2 linked regions of the Iamia sp. SCSIO 61187 genome follow. The protein of the gene in region 2 interacts with the protein of the main gene of each other region in a pairwise test. Links are inferred from orthologs where the notes say so. Each region holds a gene or a part of one and is shown on either strand. Other genes may lie near its edges.

What was found.
Region 1: the proteins of HC251_RS14325 (region 2) and HC251_RS05565 interact in binary tests that used the Escherichia coli proteins (3 or more experiments, as listed by UniProt). The link is inferred for Iamia sp. SCSIO 61187 from one-to-one orthologs.

What each region holds. Positions count from the first base shown.
Region 1 is NZ_CP050948.1:1,124,281-1,135,577, forward strand. Bases 4,580-7,446 are described here. They hold HC251_RS05565 (sulfate/molybdate ABC transporter ATP-binding protein), read left to right. Parts: upstream 4,580-5,441; coding sequence 5,442-6,452; downstream 6,453-7,446. Other genes in these bases: cysT (sulfate ABC transporter permease subunit CysT), read left to right, coding at 4,580-4,602; HC251_RS05560 (sulfate ABC transporter permease subunit), read left to right, coding at 4,595-5,437; HC251_RS05570 (putative zinc-binding metallopeptidase), read right to left, coding at 6,571-7,446. Outside these bases: HC251_RS25930 (AfsR/SARP family transcriptional regulator), read right to left, coding at 1-1,596; HC251_RS05545 (MBL fold metallo-hydrolase), read right to left, coding at 1,686-2,456; HC251_RS05550 (sulfate ABC transporter substrate-binding protein), read left to right, coding at 2,668-3,720; more of cysT, read left to right, coding at 3,754-4,579; more of HC251_RS05570, read right to left, coding at 7,447-7,584; HC251_RS05575 (transglutaminase family protein), read right to left, coding at 7,615-8,493; HC251_RS05580 (circularly permuted type 2 ATP-grasp protein), read right to left, coding at 8,530-11,148; HC251_RS05585 (metal-dependent transcriptional regulator), read right to left, coding at 11,244-11,297. UniProt on the Escherichia coli protein: Part of the ABC transporter complex CysAWTP involved in sulfate/thiosulfate import. Responsible for energy coupling to the transport system.
Region 2 is NZ_CP050948.1:3,012,915-3,024,240, forward strand. The notes cover bases 5,184-8,079. They hold HC251_RS14325 (glutamate-5-semialdehyde dehydrogenase), read right to left. Parts: upstream 7,309-8,079; coding sequence 6,058-7,308; downstream 5,184-6,057. Other genes in these bases: HC251_RS14320 (HNH endonuclease signature motif containing protein), read left to right, coding at 5,184-5,969; HC251_RS14330 (N-acetyltransferase), read left to right, coding at 7,485-8,079. In the rest of the region: HC251_RS14295 (trypsin-like serine protease), read right to left, coding at 1-203; HC251_RS14300 (VWA domain-containing protein), read right to left, coding at 331-1,941; HC251_RS14305 (MoxR family ATPase), read right to left, coding at 1,952-2,869; HC251_RS14310 (helix-turn-helix domain-containing protein), read left to right, coding at 3,035-4,060; HC251_RS14315 (hypothetical protein), read left to right, coding at 4,129-4,332; more of HC251_RS14320, read left to right, coding at 4,791-5,183; more of HC251_RS14330, read left to right, coding at 8,080-8,093; HC251_RS14335 (AAA family ATPase), read left to right, coding at 8,090-9,514; HC251_RS14340 (hypothetical protein), read left to right, coding at 9,612-10,604; HC251_RS14345 (extracellular solute-binding protein), read left to right, coding at 10,604-11,326. UniProt on the Escherichia coli protein: Catalyzes the NADPH-dependent reduction of L-glutamate 5-phosphate into L-glutamate 5-semialdehyde and phosphate. The product spontaneously undergoes cyclization to form 1-pyrroline-5-carboxylate.

The sequences.
Region 1 (11,297 bases), 1.9 Mb from region 2 along the record:
GTCGCGCAGGGCGGCGGCGGTGGCGGGATCGACGGTGACGCCCCGGCCGCCGAGCAGCTCGCCGACCTCGGAGGGGGCCAGGCCCGGGAGGACGACCTCGGTGAGGCGGTCGGCCCGCCGTTGGCCGGCGACGAAGGCGTCGAGCTCGGGGGTGGCGCGGCCCGCGGGGCGGCGCACCGTGGCCAGGACCAGCAGCCGGCCGCCGCGCCCGTCGGCGAGCAGGTGGTCGAGGAGGGACAAGGTGGCGGTGTCGGCCCACTGGGCGTCGTCGACGACGAGCAGGATGGCGGCGCCGGCCGAGACCTCGGTCCCCAGCTCGGACAGGGCGTCGTAGAGGGCGAGCAGGTCGCTGCGGCGGGCCTCGTCGGCCGCCTCCGGGGAGGCCTCGGGCAGCAGGCGCCCGAGGGCGGGACGGGCCGCGACCATCGCCTGCGTGGCCTCGCGGCCCATTGCCTCGGTGGCCGTGCGCAGGGCCTCGACCACGGGCTGGTAGGGCGCCAGCGACTCGGGGGTGCAGCGGCCCCAGAGCACCTGGCCGCCCTCGGCGTGCACCCGGAGGGCCATCTCCTGGGCCAGCCGGGTCTTCCCCGCGCCGGGCTCGGCGGCCACGAGGGCGAGGTGGCGGCTCCCCTCGACCGCCGCCGACCAGGCCCCGCCCAGCCGGGCCAGCTCCTCGTGGCGGCCGACGAACCGGCTCAGGGCCCGGCGGCCCTCGACCGCCGGGGGGAGCGGAAGCAGGCCCTCGGGCACCGAGACCGGAGCGTCGCCCCCGCCGGGCCGGACGCTGACGGGGGTGGGCCCGTCGGCGACCGGGACGTGGTCGAGCTCCGGGGCCTGGTCGAGCACCTGGCCGGCCAGGCGGGCCAGGTCGGGGCTCGGGTCCAGCCCCAGCTCGTCGGCCAGGTGGGCCCGGGCCCGGTCGTAGGCCCGGAGGGCCTCGGCCTGGCGGCCGCTGCGGTACAGGGCCAGGACGAGCTGGGCGGTGAGCCGCTCGCGCAGGGGGTGGGCGGTGGCCTCGGCCTCGAGGTCGCCCACGATCACGGCGTGGCGACCGGCCTGGAGCTGGAGGTCGAAGCGGGCCTCGGTGGCGGCCAGGCGCAGCTCCTCGAGCCGCACCGCCGGCCCCCGGGCCCACGGCTCGTCGGCCAGGTCGCCCAGGGCCGGGCCCCGCCACAGGCCCAGGGCGGCGTCGAGGGCGGCGAGGCGGGAGGCCGGCGGCCCCGACGCCGAGCCCTCGGCCACGAGGCGCTCGAAGCGGACGGCGGTGAGCTCGGCCCCGGCCGGGTCGATGCGGTAGCCGTCGCCCACCCGCTCCACCACCACCGAGGCGTCGTGGTCGAGGGTCCGGCGCAGGTTGGACACGTAGCTCTGCAGGGTGTTGGTTGCGCTGCGGGGCGGTTCGCCGTCCCACAGGTCGTCGATCACCCGCTCGGCGCCGACCACCTCGCCGCCGGCGATCGCCAGCCGGGCCAGCACGCTGCGCTGGCGCCGGCCGCCGACGGCGTGCTCGCCGTCGTCCGACCAGGCGCGCAGCGGCCCCAGGACCGAGATCTCCAGGTTCGGGGTGCGGTCGGACGCGATGGTGTGGCCTCGCACGGTGTCGGCACGAGCGGCTCGGGAGGCTACTGGCGGTCGCGCCGGAGATCGGGCACCGGGCGGGGGAGGACCGGCGCCGTCGCAGGGGCTCAGACCCCTCCCGGCCGGTCGGGGGCGGGCTCGGGCAGCCCGGCCAGGTCGATGAGCATGTCGAGGGCCCGGCCCACGTCGCCCCGCCGGATCAGCGGACCCCGGGCCGAGGCGATGGTCCGGGGGCCGTGGACGGCGACGCGGCTGACGGCCGCCCGCCACCGCGCCGGGTCGACGTCGGCGATCCACGGGCTCAGGCGGAGGTGGTACCGGGCCAGGCCGTCCTCCCACACGTCGCGGTCGAGCACCGACACCTCCTCGACGTCGTGGGGGACGGGGGTGCCGAAGCACACCGACGACCAGAAGACCCCGGTGGCGGCGTCGAGCAGACCGAGCGTCGCCGGGGAGTCGTAGGCCGGCGGGCGCAGGACGCACAGCTCCCGCCCGCCGCCCGGGACGACGTCGCCCTCGGCCACCCACCGCACCCGGGTCCGGGCCACCCCCGGGGCCCGGGCGGCCAGCCGCTCGGCCATGGCCCACGAGGCGACCACCGTCGCGTCCGGGCAGCGGGCGAGGACGTCGGGCAGGGCGCCGCAGTGGGCGGGGTCGTCGTGGCTCAGGACCACCCAGCGGACCTCGCGGGGGTCGACGACGGCCTCCACCTGCGCCCACCAGGCGTCCCGGTCCCGACCGTCGCCGGTGTCGACGAGGACGGGGTCGGCCCCCGTCACCACCAGGGAGCTCAGGGGGAGGGCCGCCGCCTCGGCGTCGACCGAGGACCGGACGAGCCAGACGTCGGGGGCGACCGGCAGCGTGCGGGGGTGGGTCATGCGGGCTCCGATGGGTGCGACGCCCGGGCTCTCCGGGGTGTTGTCACCATCCTCCGGAGCGGTTGGACGGCGGGTGGAGGGCGCTTGAGGGGCGCCGGACCGCATCCCCACCAAGTTGACCGGGATCATCTGCATGCCTAATGTGACCCGAACCGACCGGAAAGGCCTGGTTGGTTGGAGGCGCCCCCGGGCGCAGGAGGAACCGGTCCCGATGACCACCCGCACGAGGAGCCGACGCCGTGCCGCGCTGGCGATCGCCATCGCCGGCCTGATGGTCGTCACGGCCTGCGGGGGCGACGACGACGACGCCTCCGGGGGCGGGGGCGGGGGCGGCGGTCAGACCCTCAACATCGTCGGCTTCGCCGTCCCCGAGGAGGCCAACCTCGCCATCTTCGAGAAGTTCACCGAGACGCCCGAGGGCGAGGGGGCCCGGGTCGAGGGCTCCTACGGTGCGTCGGGCGACCAGAGCCGGGCCGTCGAGGGCGGTCTGGAGGCGGACTACGTCCACTTCTCGATCGAGCCCGACGTGACCCGCCTGGTCGACGCCGGGCTCGTGGCCGAGGACTGGAAGGACAACGAGACCGACGGGATCGTCTCCGACTCGGTCGTGGTCTTCGTCGTCCCCGAGGGCAACCCCGACGGCATCGAGGACTGGGACGACCTCCTGCAGGACGGCGTCGAGATCATCACCCCGAACCCCGGGTCGTCGGGGGCGGCGAAGTGGAACATCCTCGCCGCCTACGGCCAGGTGATCGCCGACGGCGGCACCGAGGCCGAGGCCGAGGAGTACCTCACCGGCTTCTTCGAGAACGTCGCCGCCCTGCCCGGGAGCGGGCGGGACGCCACCACCGCCTTCAAGGACGGCACCGGCAACGTCCTCATCTCCTACGAGAACGAGGCCATCCTCGCCCGCCAGAGCGGCGAGGCCTTCGACTACATCGTCCCCGACACGACCCTGCTCATCGAGAACCCGGGTGCCGTCCTGGAGGAGGCCGACGAGATCGCCCAGCCGTGGCTCGACTTCGTGCTCAGCGAGGAGGGCCAGCTCGAGTTCGTGGAGAAGGGCTTCCGCCCGGTGATCGACGGGCTCGAGATCCCCGAGGTCGAGGGGGCCAACGACCCGTCGAACCCGTTCCCCGAGCCCGAGACGCTGATCACCGTCGGCGAGGCCTTCGGTGGGTGGTCCGAGGCCACCGCCCGGTTCTTCGACGAGGAGGAGGGCATCGTCCCCCGCATCCAGCAGGAGACGGGGAGGACCGAGTGAGCCCGCCGGTCCCGTCGCCCCGGCGGGTCTGACGTGGCCACGACGGTCGCGGGCCTGGGCGGCCGATCGGCGCGCACGCGCCGGTCGGCCGCATCCGGCGGCATCGGCCTCGCCTCGGGCGTCGGCCTCGGCACCGCCCTGCTCTGGTTGAGCCTCCTGGTGCTCCTCCCGCTCTCGGCGGTGGTGGCCCGGGCCACCACCGGCGGGTGGGACGGGTTCCGGGAGACGTTGTCGAACCCGAACACGGCCGCCGCCCTGCGGCTGACGATCGGCATGGCTGCGCTGGTCACCGTCGTGAGCTCGGTCATGGGCACGCTCATCGCATGGGTCCTGGTGCGCGACCACTTCTGGGGCAAGCGGGTGCTCGAGGTGCTGATCGACCTGCCCTTCGCCCTGCCGACGATCGTCGCCGGGCTGGTGCTGCTCCAGCTCTACGGGCCCAAGGGGCCGACGCCGGTGGACGTCACGGGCACGCGGGCCTCGGTCTTCCTGGCCTTCCTGTTCGTGACGCTGCCGTTCGTCGTGCGCACCGTGCAGCCGGTGCTGCTGGAGATCGACCGCGAGGTCGAGGAGGCGGCCGCCTCGCTCGGGGCCAGCCGCGCCACCACCTTCCGGCGGGTGATCCTGCCCAGCCTGACCCCGGCGATCGCCTCGGGAGCCGCGCTCTCGTTCGCCCGGGCGATCAGCGAGTACGGCTCGCTGGTGCTCCTGTCGGGGAACCTGCCGCTGCGGACCGAGGTCACCTCCGTCCGGATCCTCACCTACATCGAGGGGGGCCGGAACGCCGACGCCGCCGTGGTCGCCACCGTCCTGCTGGCCGTGGCCCTCGTCGTCATCGTGCTGCTCGACGTGATCCAGAGGCGGGTGAGCCGCCGTGGCTGACGCCCCCCGCCCGAAGGTCCGCCGGCGCGGTCCGCTGACCTACATCTTCCGCGCCATCGTCATCGGCTACCTGTTCCTCCTGGTGGCGTGGCCCGTCTCGCTGGTCGCCAAGCAGACCTTCGCCGACGGCCTCGGCACCCTCTCGAGCGCCTTCGGCGACGAGGAGGTCACCGCCGCCCTCGGTCTGACCGTGCGGGTCGCGCTGGTGTCGGTCCTGATCAACCTGGTGTTCGGCCTGGGGATCTCCATCCTGCTGGTCCGCCACCGGTTCCCGGGACGCCGGCTGCTCAGCGCCCTGGTCGACGTCCCGCTGTCGGTGTCGCCGGTCGTCGTCGGGCTGTCGCTCGTGCTCGTCTACGGCGGTCGCGACGGATGGTTCGGCCCGGCGCTCGAGGACGCCGGCTTCCAGATCATCTTCGCCACCCCGGGGATCATCATGGCCACCACGTTCGTGGCCCTCCCGCTGGTGATCCGCGAGGTCGTGCCCGTGCTGGAGGAGATCGGCATCGACCAGGAGCAGGCGGCCCGGAGCCTCGGGGCCAACGCCGTCCAGACGTTCCGCCGCATCACCCTCCCCGCCATCAGGTGGGCGGTCGTCTACGGCGTCGTCCTCAGCCTGGCCCGGTCGCTGGGGGAGTTCGGCGCCGTCAAGGTCGTCGCCGGCAACGTCGGCGGCAAGACCCGCACCGCGACCCTCGCGGTGGAGCACGAGTACCAGCAGTTCGGCGCCGAGAACCTGGCCTCGGCCTACGCCATCGCCTTCCTCCTGGCGGCGGTCGCCGTGGTCTGCATCGCCGTGGTGTCGTTCCTGCGACCCGAGTCCGAGGAGAGGTGAGGCCATGAGCATCGAGGTCCGTGGCGTCGAGAAGCGGTTCGGGGACTTCGTCGCCCTCTCCGGCATCGACGTCAGCATCCCCACCGGGCAGCTGACCGCCCTGCTGGGCCCCAGCGGCGGGGGCAAGTCCACCCTGCTGCGGATCATCGCCGGGCTGGAGGACGCCGACGCCGGCACCATCGAGATCGAGGGGGTCGAGTCGACCCACCTGCCCCCGCAGAAGCGCAACGTCGGCTTCGTGTTCCAGCACTACGCCGCCTTCAAGCACCTCACCGTGGCCCGCAACGTGGCCTTCGGGCTCGAGATCCGCAAGCGGCCCAAGGCCGAGGTCAGGGCCAAGGTCCAGGAGCTGCTCGAGCTTGTGCACCTGGAGCAGTTCGCCGATCGCCTGCCCGGGCAGCTCTCCGGCGGCCAGCGACAGCGCATGGCCCTGGCCCGGGCCCTGGCCGTCGAGCCGACCGTGCTGCTCCTCGACGAGCCCTTCGGCGCCCTGGACGCCAAGGTCCGCAAGGAGCTGCGCGAGTGGCTGCGACGCCTGCACGACGAGGTCCACGTCACGACCGTCTTCGTCACCCACGACCAGGAGGAGGCGCTGGAGGTCGCCGACGAGATCGTCGTCATCAACGACGGGCGCATCGAGCAGATCGGCCCGCCCGACGCCCTCTACGACGCACCGGCCAACGACTTCGTCATGCGGTTCCTGGGCCCCGTCACCCAGCTCGGCGACCACCTCGTCCGGCCCCACGACCTGGCCCTCTCGGCGTCGGGCCCCGGCGGGTCGGCGCCGGGCGCCGTCGTCCCCGGCACCGTCCAGCGCATCACCCGGGTCGGGTTCGAGGTGCGCATCGACGTCGCCACCGACGACCAGGTCGTCCTCGTCACCATGACCCGCACCGAGCTGGCCGGCCTGGGCCTGGCCGTGGGCGACCGCGCCTGGGTCCGCATCGTCGACGGTGCCCCCACCGTCCGCGCCGTCGGCCGCCCGCCGGACGAGCCCGTCCTCGCCGCCCTCTGACCGCCGACCGGTGCCAGGCACCGGTCGGCGGTCCCGCGGCGATGACCACGGAAGGTGCCTGGCACCATCCGTGCGATGGCCACGGAAGGTGCCTGGCACCATCCGTGCGAGGCTCCGGTCAGGTCGCGCCGCGGACGAGGTCGTGGACGTAGGCCAGCTTCTCGATGACCGGGGGCGTGAGGGCGAACGGGTAGAGGTCGGCGTGGCCCATCGACCGGTTCACGGCGTTGAGGGCCGTCGCCAGGGCGGTCCAGTCCCGGGCGACGGACCAGAAGCTCTCGTCGTCGACGTCACCCGACGGCGCGACCGCCCCGACGGCGGTGCCCTCGTCGGGTCCGGCGAGCGACATCCCGAAGGCGCCGGCGGTGTCGAGCGTGTCGCGGATGTGGAGGTAGTGGGCGAAGGTCTCGGCCCAGTCCTCCCACGGGTGCATGGTGGCGTAGGCACTGACCCAGCGCTCCTGCCAGCCGACCGGGGCGCCGACGGCGTAGTGGCGGTCGAGGGCGTCCTGGTAGCTCGCCCGCTCGTCGCCGAACAGGGCCCGGAACCCCTCGTGGCGCCCGGCCCGGGCGATGAGGACCCCCCAGAAGTAGTGCCCGACCTCGTGGCGGAGGTGGCCGAGGACGGTGCGGTACGGCTCGTCGAGCTGGGCGCGGAGCATCTCCCGGTGGGCGTCGTCGCTCTCGGCCAGGTCGATGGTGATCACCCCGTCGGCGTGGCCGATCGTCACCGGCTCGAACCGGGTCGACAGGAGGTCGAAGGCGAGCCCCGCCTCCGGATCGGCGGCCCGGTCGACGATCGGGAGGCCGATCCGGCGGAGCTGGACGACGAGCCGCCGCTTCGCCTGCTCGATCACCACGAGGTGGGCGTGGTCGCGCGGGTCGTCGTCGCCGGGGACCGTGCGGGTGAGCCGGCACGACTCGCACCGGGGACCGTCGTCGGGCCGGATCACCCACGTGCAGCCGAGCGACGGGTGCTCGGCGCACCGCACCCAGCCGTCACCGTCGGGGCCGTCGAGGACGAGGACGTCGTCGAGCGGAAGGGCGAAGCCGAGCGGCGCCGCGCACCGCGGGCACACCCCGTCGCCGATGTCCAGCAGTCCCCCGCACCGGGAGCACTCGTAGGGCCTCACCTTCTCGTCACCCGCTCGCCCCCGCGCCGCTCACAGGCGCACCACGTCGACGGCGACCTCCATGGAGTGGGTCCGGCCCTCGGTGAAGATGATGCCCTCGACAGGCGGGACGTCGCCGTAGTCGCGGCCCCACGCCGTGGTGATGTGGCGGTCGCCGGCGAGGACGTCGTTGGTCGGGTCGATGCCGACCCACCCGTCGCCGGGCAGGTGCACGGCCAGCCAGGCGTGGGTGGCGTCGGCGCCCTCGAGGCGGGGACGACCCGGGGGCGGGTCGGTCTCCAGGTACCCGCTCACGTACCGGGCGGCCAGGCCCTGGGCCCGCACGCAGGCGATGGCCAGGTGGGCGAAGTCCTGGCACACGCCCCCGCGGGCGGCGAGGGCCTCGTCGACGGTCGTGCCCACGTCGGTGGCGCTGGGGTCGTAGGCGAAGTCGGTGTGGATCCGGTGCGCCAGGTCCACGACGGCGTCGAGCAGCGGACGGCCGGGCCGGAACGACGGCGCCGCGTAGTCCCGCACTGCGGGGCTGAGGCCGACCCGGGGCGAGGCCAGCGCCATCTCCCGCGCCTCGAGGCCGACGGGGTCGGTGGAGCGGCGGATCTCGTCGCGGGCCACCTCCCACGGCATGTCGGCCGTCAGCGTCGGCGCCGGCGGGCCGGTGACCTCGACGGTGCTCGTCGCCTCGACCGTGAGCCGCAGGTGCGGGGCGAGGATCGAGAAGGCGATGCACCGGTTGCCGTGGAAGTCGGTGCGGGTGCGCCGGTCGTCGGGCACGGGCCAGAACGACACCGTGGCGTCCTGCGGCTCCTGGCCGGGGGCGGCGCGGGGGAGGAGGTGGGTCTGGCCGTAGCTGGCGGTGACCTCCTCCTGGTAGCGGTACTCGGTCCGGTGGGTGACCCGGTAGACGCTCATCGCCTCATCGCCTCATCGCCTCATCGCCTCATCGCCTCATCGCCTGGCCGCCGCCGGGACGAGCGGGCGCTGGGGGAGGATCGGGGTGAAGTGGGCCGCGCTGATGGCGTCGGCCGTCTGCCGGAACCCGGTGACCTGGCCGTCGAGGAACGCGGCCAGCCCGGGCCGCAGGCGGCCGTCGGCGGCGTCGGTGGTGGCGAGGGCGCGGGTGTCGGCCACGCGCACGGCCGTCGCCGTCTGGAGGACGAGGCGGCCGGCGGGCGACAGCCGACCGTCGCCGTCGCGGTCGGGCAGCGCGTCGACGGCGGCTCCCAGCAGGTCGACCTGGTGGGCGAGCGAGCGGGGGTTGCCGGGGTCGAGGACGAGGAGGTCGAGGAGCGTCTCGAGCTGGCCGTGCGACCGGTAGCGCCGCCGGTAGGTGATGATGCTCTCGGTCGCGCTCAGCACCGACTCGAGCACGAGGCTGTCGGTCGCCGTGTCGCGGGCCGTGGTCACCGTCGCCCGCAGGAGCAGCGCCACGCCGACCCCGCGCTCGAGCCGGCGGCCGGCCTCCATGAAGTGCCACCCCGGGTCCCGCACCATGCTCTCGGCGGTCAGGCCCGAGAGGGCCATCAGCGCCTGGAGCGCCCGGCTGAGCGTGGCCCGGCCGACGCCGCGGGGGTAGGTCCGGGCCGCCGGGCCGAGCAGCTCGTGGTCGAGGGCGGTGAGGAGCGGCCAGGTGTCGCTCGAGAGCTGGTCCCGCACCGTCTGGGCGGCGTCGATGAGACGCCGGGCGGCGTAGGCCAGCGACCCGGGGCGGTCGGCGTCGACGACGAGCGACCGGAGCTCGGCCCCCGACTCGGCCGCCGACGGCAGCTCGCCGGGCGCGGGGCCGGGGTCGGCGTACCCCGGGGCGCCGCCCGTGACCGCCGAGAGGGCGTGGAGGAGCACGGCGAGCGAGGCCCTTCCGGCGGGGTTCGTCCCGTGCTCGAAGTCGTTGCGCCGGTCGCCCACGACCCGCAGCAGGCGGATGAGCGTCTCGGCCCGCTCGGCGTAGCGGCCGAGCCAGAAGAGGTTCTCCGCCGCCCGCGACGACATCGACCCCTCGGGCGCGACCGCTTCGACCGCCGGCCCGGCCTGGAGCCAGAAGCCCGTGAGCCGCTCGGGCTCGGACGCCAGCACCCACGTGTCCTTGGCCGTCAGGGCCGAGTGGGCGGTCACCCGCGCCCGCTGGGCGGGCAGCACCCGCGTCAGCCCGCCGGGCATCACCGCGTAGGAGTCACCCCGGGCGACGGTGAAGGTGCGCAGGACGCTCGCCCGGGCCTCCAGCCCGCGGTCGGTGAGCGTCGGGGTCGACCCCAGCTCGACCCGCTCGGTGCCGGTCCACCGGCGGGGCTCGGCGGCGATGCGCGTCGCCAGGGCCTCCCTCTCCGCGCTGCTCAGGAGGGCGCCCTCGATCGGGGCGGGGACGCGACCGTCGGGCTGCCGGCCGACCTGGCGGAGCACCAGCCGGTCCAGGTGGGCCAGGACGTGGGACAGCCCGGTGTCGTCGCCGCACCACCACGCCTGGGCCGACCGCAGCTCCAGGTCGTGGCCGAGGAGGGCGGCGGCCACGGAGGGGAGGAAGGGCACCAGGCCGGGGTTCTCGAGCACCCCCGAGCCGAGCGGGTTGACGACCGCCACGGTGCCCCGGCGGCAGGCGTCGACGAGGCCGGGCACGCCGAGCTGGGAGTCGGGCCGGAGCTCCACCGGGTCGCAGAACTCGGGGTCGAGGCGCCGGAGGATCACGTGCACCGGCTCGTGGCGGCCCAGCGACCGCAGCCACACCCGTCCCCGCCGGACGGTGAGGTCGGCCCCCTCGACGAGCGTGTAGCCGAGGTGGCGGGCGAGGAGGGCGTGCTCGAAGGCGGCGCCCGCCAGCGGACCGGGGGAGAGCACGACGATGCGCGGGTCGTCGACGTCGGCCGGCGCCGCGGCCACGAGCGCGGTGCGGAGCGTCCGGAAGAACGGGGCCAGCCGGTGGACCTCGCTGTCGCGGTAGAGGCTGGGGAAGACCCGCGACGTCACCTCCCGGTTCTGGAGGGCGTAACCGGCGCCCGCCGGGGCCTGGGCCCGGTGCGTGAGGACGAGGTGGCGGCCGTCGGGGTCGCGCGCCAGGTCGAACCCGGCGGTGACCAGCTGGACGGGCCCGTCGAGGGCGATGCCGTCGCAGGGGCGCAGGAAGGCGGGGTCGGAGAGCACCAGCTCGGCGGGCACCAGGCCCTGGCGCAGCAGCTGGCGCGGTCCGTACAGGTCGGCGAGGACGAGGTTCAGCAGCTCGGTGCGCTCGACGACGCCCCGCTCGATGGCGCTCCACTCGTCGCTCGTCAGCAGGGCCGGGACGGGGTCGAGGGGCCAACGCCGGGCCGGTCCGACCCGCGGTCCGTCCGAGCCCGTCGTCGGGGCTCCGTCGGTGGGTCCGGCGGCGTTGAAGGTGACGCCGTCCTCGTCGAGCAGCCGGTCGGACTCGCGGCGGCGCTCCCGCAGCTCGGGGAGGCCGAGCTCGTCGAGCGTCGCCGCCACCCGCGACCACGGGCCGCGGACCTCCCCGCTCGGGGTGCGCAGGGCGTCGTAGCCCGGCGGGCGTCCCTCGGCGGCGGGAGGGAGCACGGAGGAGGGGGTGGGCGTGGCCGTCATGGGATGGGCCTCGACCGTGACCGCCGAGGTCGAGCCCGCGGAGGGTAGCCCCGCACCGGTGTCGCCGATGTTGCCGGTCCGTGAACGGCGGCCCGTCAGGTGGTGACGAGGATGCGAGCGCTGGCGAAGGCGCCGATGCCCACGTGGGC
Region 2 (11,326 bases):
CCCACGATCTGGGTCGAGGGCGGCACGTCGGACGGGGCGGCGTCGGACCGGTCCGTCCGGTCGGCCCGGCGCGGGCCCCAGTCCTCGGGGTCGGCGGTGGTGGCCGCGCCTGCCGTCCCGCTCGGGACCGCCACCAGTCCGGCCAGGACCACCACGAGGGCCACGGCGCCTCGGCGCCAGCGCGACGTGCTGTTGGTCTGCATCCCTGTGTCCTCCACGACGAGGCCGCCCGCAGGGGCCGCCGCCACGCCACGGGTCGGTTCGCAGGGTCGATCCCCGTCACCGCGCCGTCTCGGAGAGTAGTGGGGCCGGGGTGCGCGACCCCGCCTCTCAGGCCAGGTGATCGATGAAGCGCTCCAGCTGGCGCAGGTTCCGGCACTCGAACACGCCGTCGCAGAAGGTCGCGTACTCCCCGACGATCGAGTCCCCGGTGTCCCAGTAGTTCCGGGGCTCGGGGTTGAGCCAGTACACGTGGCGGGCCCGGTGCTGCATCTCCTTGACCACCCAGGACTGGGAGGCGTGGTAGTTGTTGCGGGCGTCGCCGAGGAGGATGACGGTGGTCTTGGGGCCGATCTCGCGCCCCCACCGCTGCCAGAACACCTCGAAGGCGTGGCCGTAGTCGGAGTGGCCGTCGACCCAGACCACGTCGGCCTCGGTGTTGACCCGGTGGATGGCCTGGTTGATGTCCTCGTTGCCCTCGAAGTACGAGGTGACCTCGTCGATGCCGTCGATGAAGGTGAAGGCCCGGACCTTCGAGAACTGGTTGCTGATGGCGTACACGAGCATCAGCGTGAACCGGGCGAAGGCGGCCACCGAGCCGGAGATGTCGGCGACGACGAAGATCTCGGGCTTGTGCGGCTTGGGGTGGCGGAACTGCGGCTCGGCCGGGACGCCGCCGTAGCTGAGGGACTTGCGGACGGTGCGGCGGAAGTCGAGGGTGCCCTTGCGGCCGTGGCGGCGCTTGCGGGCCAGGCGGACGGCCAGGCGTCGGGTGAGGGGCCCCAGCGCCTTGCGCAGGTTCGCCATCTCGTCCCGGCTGGCGTGCATGAAGTCGACGTCTTCCGGCAGCGGCTTGCGCAGGGTGCGGGCCATGGCCTCGACGCCCCGGTCGGCCACCAACCGGCGGCGGATCTCGGCCTCGACCTCGCGCTTGAGCTGGTCGATCCGGTGCTGGAACTCGTCCTTCTCCAGCCGCTCCTCGAGGTTGGTGAGGTCCTGCCCGTGCTCCTGCGCCTGCTGGCGGGTGGAGTCCATGAGCTTGTCGAGGATGTTGTCGAGGTCGAGGTTCCGCAGGGTGCGGTACAGGTAGTACGTGCCGCCCACCGGTCGCCCCGGCTCCATGCCGGCGTAGCGCTTCACCGCCTGGCGGGCGAGAGCCCGGAGCATGGCGTCGTTGCCGTTGAGGAGGGCCTGGTACAGCATCTGGGCCAGCTCCTCGGGCGTGAGGGCCTCGCCCCCTCCCCCGGCCCCCTTGCCCTCGCCGTCGCCCTGGCCCGGGAGCTGGCCCTCGGCGTCGGGGTCGACCTCACCCTGCTCGAGGGCGGCGTCGTCGTCGATGGCGTGGGCCGCGCCGCGGAGCGAGAAGTACACCTCGAACACCGTCTCGAAGGCGCGCCAGTGGGCCGCCGACTTCACCAACGTGGCGCCGAGGGCGTACTTGAAGGCGCTGCGGTCCTCGAGGGGGATGTGCTTCACGGCCTCGAGGGCGTCGAGGTTCTCGGTCAGGCTGACGGGCAGGCCCGCCTCCCGCAGCTCGACGATGAACCCCGAGAGCAGCTGGAGCAGGGCCTGGCCCGAGGCCTGTTCGAGGCCGGGACCGGCGGCCGGCGAGGCGCCAGACGAGTGGCCAGACGACGCGGCCGACGAGGCGCCAGACGAGTGGCCAGACGACGCGGCCGACGAGGCGCCAGCCGAGGGGCCAGACGGCGCGGGCGAGGCCATGGGGGGTGTCCTACTTCGGTCCGGGGGCGAACGCCTTGACCGCGGACTGGTCCGAGGCCAGCTCGCGCACCGCCTTGGCGATGTCGGTCTGGTACTTGAGCAAGATGTTGGCGGTGCTCGTCGCCGTCTCCGAGTCGACCTCGGTGACGCCGAGCAGCATCAGGGTGCGGGCCCAGTCGATCGTCTCCGACACCGACGGCGCCTTCTTCAGCTCCAGCTGGCGGATCGAGCGCACGATCCGGGCCACCTGGTCGGCCAGGGCCTCGGTGATGTCGGGGACCTTGGCCAGCACGATCTCCTTCTCCCGGTCCATGTCGGGGTAGTCGACGTGGAGGTAGAGGCAGCGGCGCTTGAGGGCCTCGGACAGCTCGCGGGTGGCGTTCGAGGTCAGGAACACCATCGGGATCTGCTTGGCCGTGATCGTGCCCAGCTCGGGGATGGACACCTGGTACTCCGAGAGGATCTCGAGCAGCAGGGCCTCGGTCTCGACCTCGACCCGGTCGACCTCGTCGATCAGGAGCACCACGGGCTCCTCGGACCGGATGGCCTCCAGCAACGGCCGCTGGAGCAGGAACTCGTCGGAGAAGATGTCCTCCTCGACCTCGTCCCAGGTGGAGTCGTCGGTGCGCTCGGCCTGGATGCGGAGCAGCTGCTTCTTGTAGTTCCACTCGTACAGCGCCTTGGCCTCGTCGAGGCCCTCGTAGCACTGGAGGCGGATCAGCCGGGCGCCGGTCATCTCGGCCACGGACTTGGCCAGCTGGGTCTTGCCGGTGCCGGCGGGACCCTCGACCAGGACGGGCTTGCCGAGCCGGTCGGCCAGGTAGACGATGCCGGCGATCCCCTCGTCCGCCAGGTAGGTGGCGTCGCGGAGGCCGTCACGGACCGCGGCGACGGACTCGAACCGGGGCTCAGAGGCGATGTCGGTCATCGGCGCAGCGTACTGGCGGCCTTGACCAGACGGTCAACCCGGTTCGCCGGGGGTGGGGCCGGAGGGTCGCCGGGGTCGGCGTGGCGCCCGACGAAGCTCGGTTTCGTCGCGGTCGGTGGCAGGATCCGGGCTGGCAGGAACCGTGCGAATCGCTAGGTTCCAGACATGCGGCACGACGAGACCGTCCGGGCGGTCGCCGACCCGGCGCGGCGGGACCACCACCGCGTCGTCACCGTGGCCGGGCCCCGGGTGTCGATGTTCGAGATGGCCGTCGCCTGCGAGGTCTTCGGCATCTTCCGCCCCGAGATCGAGGGGTGGCCCTACGTCCACGAGGTGGTGTCGGACCACGACCGGCTCGAGGGGGCCAACGGCCTGACGCTGGCAACCGACGGCGGGCTCGACCGCGCCGTCACGGCCGACACCGTGGTCGTGGCGCCCATCCCGGTGGCGAACGTGTCCCGTCAGGGCGAGGTGCAGGTCGACCGGGCGATCTCCGAGGCCGTGCGGGCCGCCCACGAGTCCGGCGCCCGCATCGTGTCGCTCTGCTCGGGCGCGTTCATCCTGGCCGAGGCCGGGCTGCTCGACGGGCGGCGGGCCACCACCCACTGGATGTACGCCGAGCAGCTGGCCGACCGCTACCCGGCCATCACCGTGGACCCCATGGTGCTGTGGGTCGAGGACCACCCGATCTACACCTCGGCGGGGACCGCGGCAGCCATCGACCTGTGCCTCCACCTGGTGCGCGAGGACCTGGGCGCCGAGGCCGCCAACCGGGTCGCCCGGCGCATGGTCGTGCCGCCGCACCGCGACGGCGGCCAGGCCCAGTTCGTCGACACCCCCGTGCCCGACTGCCCGACCGACGACCCGCTCGGCCCGGTGCTGACGTGGATGGCCGAGCACGTCGACCAGCCGATGACGGTCGAGCAGCTGGCCCGCCGGGCCGCCCTCAGCCCCCGGACCTTCGCCCGCCGCTTCGTGGCCACTACGGGGACCACCCCGCTGCAGTGGCTGCTGACCCAGCGCGTCGCCCGGGCCCGGATGCTGCTCGAGACGACCGACCTGCCCATCGAGCGCATCGCCCAGCTCTGCGGGTTCGGCACCGCCGCCGGGCTGCGGACCCACTTCGCCCGCGTCGTGGGCACCTCCCCCACCCAGTACCGGGGCCGCTTCGCCACCGAGATGGCCGGCTGACAGGAATCACGCGGGCATCGTCGTTCCTGCCACTCGTCGGCAGGGCCCGGGGGGCGGACGATGGGGTCATGTTCACCGCCCACTGCACCGCCGAGGGCCGCGAGGTCCTGCTCACCACCCGGCGCATCACGTCGATCGAGATGCGCGACGGGGCCACCGAGATCCACTTCACGTGCTGGTGCGGGCACGAGGGCGTGGTCGTCGACCGCGCCGTCGAGCGCCCCGCCGCCTCACCGGCCGAGCCCGCCCAGCCGGCCCGCCCTGCGGCCTGACCGGTCTCCCGGTGCGGCGCCCGCCCGTCCCTGCGCGGCGTCGCACCGGGCCACCCACCTCGGCCTCGCGATCGGGCACGGATGGTGCCCGGAGCCGGAGCGGATGGGCGGGACCGCGTGCCGGTGGCTGACCGTCACCGCTTGTGACCTCGCGCCGCGGGCCATCCGGTCGTGTGCCGCTGCGAGCCGCTCGTACCGATGCTGGGGACGGCGGTGGAGTGCGAGGTGGTGGAGAGGCGACGGCTCTGCGGGCCGGGACCGACGGGGTGTCGCTGGCGGGTCTGTGGTGCCGTTCCGGGCCGGGCGCTGTGCGGCCTCCTGCGGCCCGACCCGCCGTTTCGGGCACTGGTGACCACAACCGAACCGAGCGGCTCACAATCGCTCACAGGAGCCGGGAAACCGTGAGATTTCCTAGGTTTCCAGGGTTCGATTCCCGTCTGTCAGGTATCACTGGTGTCATGTTCGAGGCGCTCGCCACCACCATCATCGACCTGGACATCCCGGTCGACGGCGACGCCCTCGAGACGGCCCTGTTCTGGCGGGACCGGTTCGAGGCCAAGCTCATCGAGGCCGTCTGCGCCTTCGATGACACCAACGAGTGGGACACCGCCGAGGGCTGCGCCTCGATGACCGCCTGGCTGCGGGTCCGAGGCCGGATGACCAACAGCGACGCCCAACGGATGGCCAGCACCGCCCGCCGCCTCCGCCACCTCCCGGTGCTGCGCGCCGCCTGGGTGGCGGGTGAGGTGTCGGGTGGTCACGTCGCCGCGGTGGTGGCCAACCTCAACGACCGCACCGCCCCGCTGTTCCAAGCCGGCGAGGACGACCTCGTCCCCATGCTCGCCGGCCTGGATGTGGCCGAGGCGGTGGTGGCCATGAAGTCCTGGGCCGCCCACGCCAAGGAGACCCTTGACGACCAACCCTCCGGTGAGCCCGACCCCGACCGCTCCGCCCACCTCTCACCCACCCTGTCCGGGGGGCGGTTGGACGCGAACCTCGAACCCGAGGCCTTCCACGCCGCCCAAGCCGCCCTCCGGTTGGTCATGGGCAACAAGACAGACGGCGACGAGCGGACACCCGCCCAACGCCGCCACGACGCCCTGGCCGAGATCTTCAACCACTTCCTCGACCACCAACACGACCACAAGGGCGGACGGCACCGCCCGCACGTGAACATCACGATCCCGGTGGAGTCGTTGCTCGAGGGCAAGGGGCAGGGGTGCTTCGACGACGGCACACCCATCACCGCCGACGTCGCCCGACGGCTGGCGTGTGATGCGAACATCCACCGGGTCATCACCAAGGCTGACGGCACCGTCCTCGACTACGGACGCTCCACCCGGACCATCCCGGCGCCGCTGTTCCAGGCGCTGTGCATCCGCGACAAGGGGTGCCGGTTCCCGGGCTGTGACCGACCTGCCCATCGCACCGACGGCCACCACGTCGCCGAGTGGATCGCCCACCGCGGACCCACCAACCTCCGGAACCTGGTGCTGTTGTGCCGGTACCACCACGGCGTCGTCCACCGACCCGGCTGGACCATCGAGCTCCAACCCGACGCCACCGTCATCGTCACCAGCCCCGACGGACGGAGACGACGATCCCAGCCCGTCGACGGACGGGCCCTCGCCGCCTGAACCACCACCCCACCAGGTGAGCGCGCCCCCGAGCGGGCTCACCACCGCGCACGGATGGTGCCAGGCACCATCCGTGCTCTCCGATCGATCAGCCCCGGGTCTGGCCCTCGCCCCGGACGACGTACTTGGCCGTCGTCAGCTCCCGCAGGCCCATCGGGCCCCGGGCGTGGAGCTTCTGGGTCGAGATGCCGATCTCGGCGCCGAAGCCGAACTCCTCGCCGTCGACGAACCGGGTCGACGCGTTGACCACCACTGCGGCGGCGTCGACCTCGGCGGTGAAGCGGTCGGCGGCGACGAGGTCGGTGGTGACGATGGCCTCGGAGTGGCCGCTGCCGTAGGTCGTCACGTGGTCGATGGCGGCGTCGATCGACGGCACGACCCGGACCGCCAGCTTGAGGTCGAGGAACTCCTGGGCCCAGTCGTCCTCGGTGGCCTCCCCCATCGCCGGCACCAGCGCCCGGGCCCCCTCGTCACCCACCAGCTCCACGCCGTCGAGGTCGGTGGCGAGGGCGGGCAGGAGGTCGGCGGCGACGGCCTCGTGGACCAGGACGGTCTCGGTGGCGTTGCACACCGATGGCCGCTGGGTCTTGCCGTTGACGATGATCGCCCGGGCCATGTCGAGATCGGCGCTGGCGTCGACGTAGACGTGGCAGTTGCCGTCACCGTCGATGACGTAGGGGACGGTCGCGTTCTCGAGGATCGAGCGGATCAGCGACGGCCCACCCCGGGGGATCAGGACGTCGATGCTGCCGCGCTGCTGCATGAAGCGGACCGCCGCCTCCCGGGACGTGTCGGGCACCAGCACGAGGGCGTCGGCCGGGAGGTCCACCTTCTCGTAGGCCTCGCGCAGCACCCCGGCCACGGCCGTGTTCGACCGGATGGCCCCCGAGGAACCCCGCAGGAAGGCCACGTTGGCGGACTTGAGGCACAGCCCGGCGGCGTCGCTGGTGACGTTGGGGCGGTTCTCGTAGATGATCGCCACGACCCCGAGCGGCACCCGGACCCGAGAGATGCGCAGCCCGTTGGGGCGCACCCACCCGTCGAGGACCTCGCCCACCGGGTCGGGCAGCGCCGCGACCTGGCGGAGCCCGCCGGCCATGGCCTCGACCCGCCGCGCGTCGAGGCGCAGCCGGTCGATGACCGTGGCCGACGTGCCCGCCTCGGTGGCGGCGGCGACGTCGGCGGCGTTGGCCTCCAGCACCTCGTCGGTGCGGGCCACGAGCAGGTCGGCGGCGGCGAGCAGGCCGGCGTCGCGCTGAGCGGTCGACGACCGGGCGACGACGCGGGACGCGGCCTTGGCCCGATGCCCGAGCTCGACGATGGGGTCGGTGGTGCTCACCCGGGCGATCGTACCGGAGGCACGCGACGCGGCCCGGTGGGCCCGGCGGCAGCCCCTCCACCCGGCCTGCGTCGGATCGAGCCCGTCGCCGAGCTGCCTGGGCGGGAAGGGCCTGTCCAGGGCCAGGTCGCACGCGGGGTGCGCCGTGTCGACCTGGCTTCGGGCAAGATCGCACCGTGCTCCGGGCCCGCATCGCCACCCGGGCGGACGTGCCCGCCCTCGCCACCGCCCTCGCCGGTGCGTTCCGCTCCGACCCGCTGTGGCACTGGATGGTCGGCGACCTCGACCGCTGGGACGTCCGGGCCGCGGGCGCCTTCGCGGCCGAGGCGGCGGTGAAGGTCCGGTACGGGCACACCTACACGACCGACGACCGGGCCGGCGCCGCCCTGTGGGCCCCGCCGGGCACCTGGAAGGGCACCCTCGGCGACGCCCGGCGCGTCGCCCTCCCGATGCTCCGCCTCACCGGCGGGGTCGGCGCGCGCCGGGGCCTCGGCGTGCTGCGGGCCTGCGAACGGGCCCACCCCCCGAGCCCCGACCACTGGTACCTCGCCGTGCTCGGCACCCACCCCGACCACCAGGGTCGGGGCGTGGGCTCCGCCCTCCTGCGCCCCGTCCTCGAGCGCTGCGACCTCGACGGCACGGGCGCCTACCTCGAGTCGTCCAAGCCCGAGAACGTGGCCTTCTACGAACGGCACGGCTTCCGGGCCACCGACACCATCACCCCGGGCGGGTCACCGCCGCTGACGCTGATGTGGCGCGACCCCCGACCGGTCGAGGCCCCGTGATCGCCGACCCCGGCCTGGAGGCGGCCGTCAGCGCCTTCGAACGGTCGCTCACCCCGATCGTCCAGACCCTCGCCGGCACCGTGTCGGGCGTCGACGCCGCCGCCCTGCCCGACGACGTGACGCGCGAGGCCTTCTCCATCGCCGCCGCCGTGGTCGACTGCGACGGCATCCGCACCGACGCCGAGCTGTGGTCGCTGCTCGTGATCTTCGGGCCCCGTCTCGGCGGCGACCTGCTGCGGGCCACGCCCGACGACCTCCGGCGGTCGGGGCTGGTGGTCGGCCAGGCGAAGTGGCTCGACACCCCCTCGACGATGCTCGACCTGCTGGCCCGCTACGACGCCCGCCACGGGACCACCCACGCCCGGACCTACCACGACCGGGCCGTGGGCATCGCCTTCGCCGTGGCCGCCATCGACCCGTACACGACCGAGGACGAGCTCCGGGCCATCGAGCGCTTCCGCGCCTCGATGGCCGCCGCCGGTGCCGCCGCCGGGGCGAGCGCAGGCGGGCCGGGGGTCCCGGAGCCGGCCACCGTCTCCGGTACCGCCGCGGGGGACGCCGACGTCGCCGCCCTCCCCCCGCCCCGCCCGCTCGAGGAGCTGATGGACGAGCTCGACGCCCTCGTCGGGCTCGAGGGCGTGAAGGCCGAGGTGCGCCTCGTCGCCGACCTCATCCGCGTCCAGAACCTCCGGGCCGAGCGCGACCTCCCGGTCGTCGAGCAGAGCCGGCACCTCGTGTTCGCCGGCAACCCGGGCACGGGCAAGACCACCGTCGCCCGGCTCCTGGCCCAGATCTACCGCACCCTCGGCGTCGTCGAGCGGGGCCACCTCGTCGAGACCGACCGCAGCGGCCTGGTCGCCGGCTTCGTCGGCCAGACCGCCACCAAGGTCGTCGAGGTCTTCGACCGCGCCGACGAGGGCGTCGTGCTGATCGACGAGGCCTACGCCCTGGTGCGGGGGGGCGGCAACGACTTCGGCCGGGAGGCGATCGACACCATCGTGAAGCTGGTCGAGGACCGGCGGGACCGCGTCGTGGTCATCGTGGCCGGCTACCCCGACGAGATGGCCGACTTCGTCGACGCCAACCCGGGGCTGCGCTCCCGGTTCCCCAAGACGATCCGCTTCGAGGACTACTCCACCGACGACCTCCTGGCCATCTTCGCCTCCATGGGCGAGAGGAGCGGCTACGCCTGCGACGAGGAGGCGACGGAGAAGCTGCGGGCGTGGTTCGACGCCCAGCCCCGCGACAAGGGCTTCGGCAACGGCCGGGTGGCGCGCAACCTGTTCGAGGCCAGCGTCGCCCGCCACGCCAGCCGCGTCGTCGCCCTCGACGACCCCACCGACGAGGACCTCACCACCCTGGTCGCCGACGACATCCCCGACCTCGACGAGGCCGCCGACTCCTCGATCCGCCGCTCCTGACCCGTCCTCGGCACGGACCTGCACCGCATGCGTGCTCTTCCGTGCTCGGTTGGCGGGTTGAGCCGGGCGGCGGAGGGGCGACCACTACCGTGCGGCCATGCCACCCCGGCTGGCCCGCCTCCTCGCCGTGCTCGTGGCCGTCGCCCTGGTCGCCGGGGCGTTCGTCCTGCGGGGTGCCTTGGCCGACGAGGACGAGCCCACGACGAACGGACCGGGCACCACGACCGGCGCCGGCGGAGGCGATGACGGCGACGGTGGGCCCTACCGCCTCCTCTGCGACGCCGACCTCGGGGAGGAGGCCTGCACCGCCGTGGCCGAGGCGACCGGCGCCGAGGTCCGGACGGTCACCGCCGGTGAGGTCCTGGCCGACGGGGGCGCCGCTGCCGAGGACGCCGATCTGTGGCTGACGCTCGATCCCCTGCCGGGCGTGCTCGCCACGGTGCGAGCCGAGGCCGACCTCGGCGCCATCACCGGAGAGGAGCCGGCGCCCGTCGCCTCCTCCCCCCTCGCCGTCCTCACCTTCGACGGCTCGCCGTTCGACTGCCTTGAGCCGATCGCCTGGGCGTGCCTGGTCGAACCGGTGCGGCCCGAGGTGGCCGTGCCCGGCCTGGACAGCTCGCTCGGGATCGTCGTGGCCGCGGCCGGGTCCGCCGGCCTCGTGGGGAGCACCGACCTGAACATCACCACCTTCCGGGACACCGAGGAGGCGGACCTGGTCGACGACCTCATCAGCGAGAGCCCGAGCGCGGCTGGCGACACGGCGGCCGACCAGGCCAACGCCATGCTCCGTCCTGGCTCGGCGTCGGCCGTGGTGACCGTCGAGGGGCTGGCCGAGCGCCAGGCCAGCACCGTCCAGGGCGGCAACCGCGGCCTGAGCACGGCCTCGCTCTTCCCCCCGGTCACGGTCGGGGTCGTCCTGGCCGGGCTCGGGCCCGAGGGGGACGCCGCCGTGCGAGCCTCGTCGGAGGCCGTCAGCGGCCAAACTGTCCTGCTGGCGCTCGTCGAGGGCGGGTGGACGGGCGCGGCCAGCGCCTCGACCGGGCTGCCGGCGGCCGATCTGGTGTACGCACTACGGGAGAGGATGGGCTGATGAGGACACGTCTGCGGGTGGTCGGCGGGCTGGCGATCGCCGCGCTGCTGGTGGGCGCGACCGCGTGCTCCGACGACGAGGGGCCGAGCGCGTCGGTCCGCGAGGACGGCGCCACCGTCGACCTGGGCGACCCGGGCGACTGCGTCGTCGTCGACCTGGCCGTGTCCTCGGAGAAGGCGACGCTGATGACCGAGCTGGCCCGGGAGTTCAACGGCTCCGACGCAGCCGAGCTCGAGGGCGGCCGGTGCGCCTTCGCCCGTCCCCAGACCAAGGCGTCGGGTCTGGCCGCCGACCTGCTCTCGACCGAGTGGGACGAGGACGCCGAGGGCCCCCGCCCCGTGGTGTGGTCGCCGGCGGCGTCGTCGTGGGGGGCCATCGTCAACCAGCGCCGCGCGGCCGAGGGCCTGCCGGAGATCGTGGGCGAGGCCGACCCGTTCATGCAGACGCCCCTCGTCATCGCCATGCCCGAGCCCATGGCCGACGCCCTGGGCTACCCCGAGGAGCCGGTGGGGTGGGCCGACATCATCCGGCTGTCCCAGGACCCGCAGGGCTGGGCCGCTCTCGGGCACCCCGAGTGGGGGCCGTTCCGGCTGGGCAAGACCAACCCCAACTTCTCCACCTCCGGCCTGTCGGCCCTCATCGCCCAGGCCTACGCCTCGGCCGGCAAGACCGAGGGCCTCTCGGGCGAGGACCTCGCCGCCCCCGCCGTGGAGGAGAGCGCC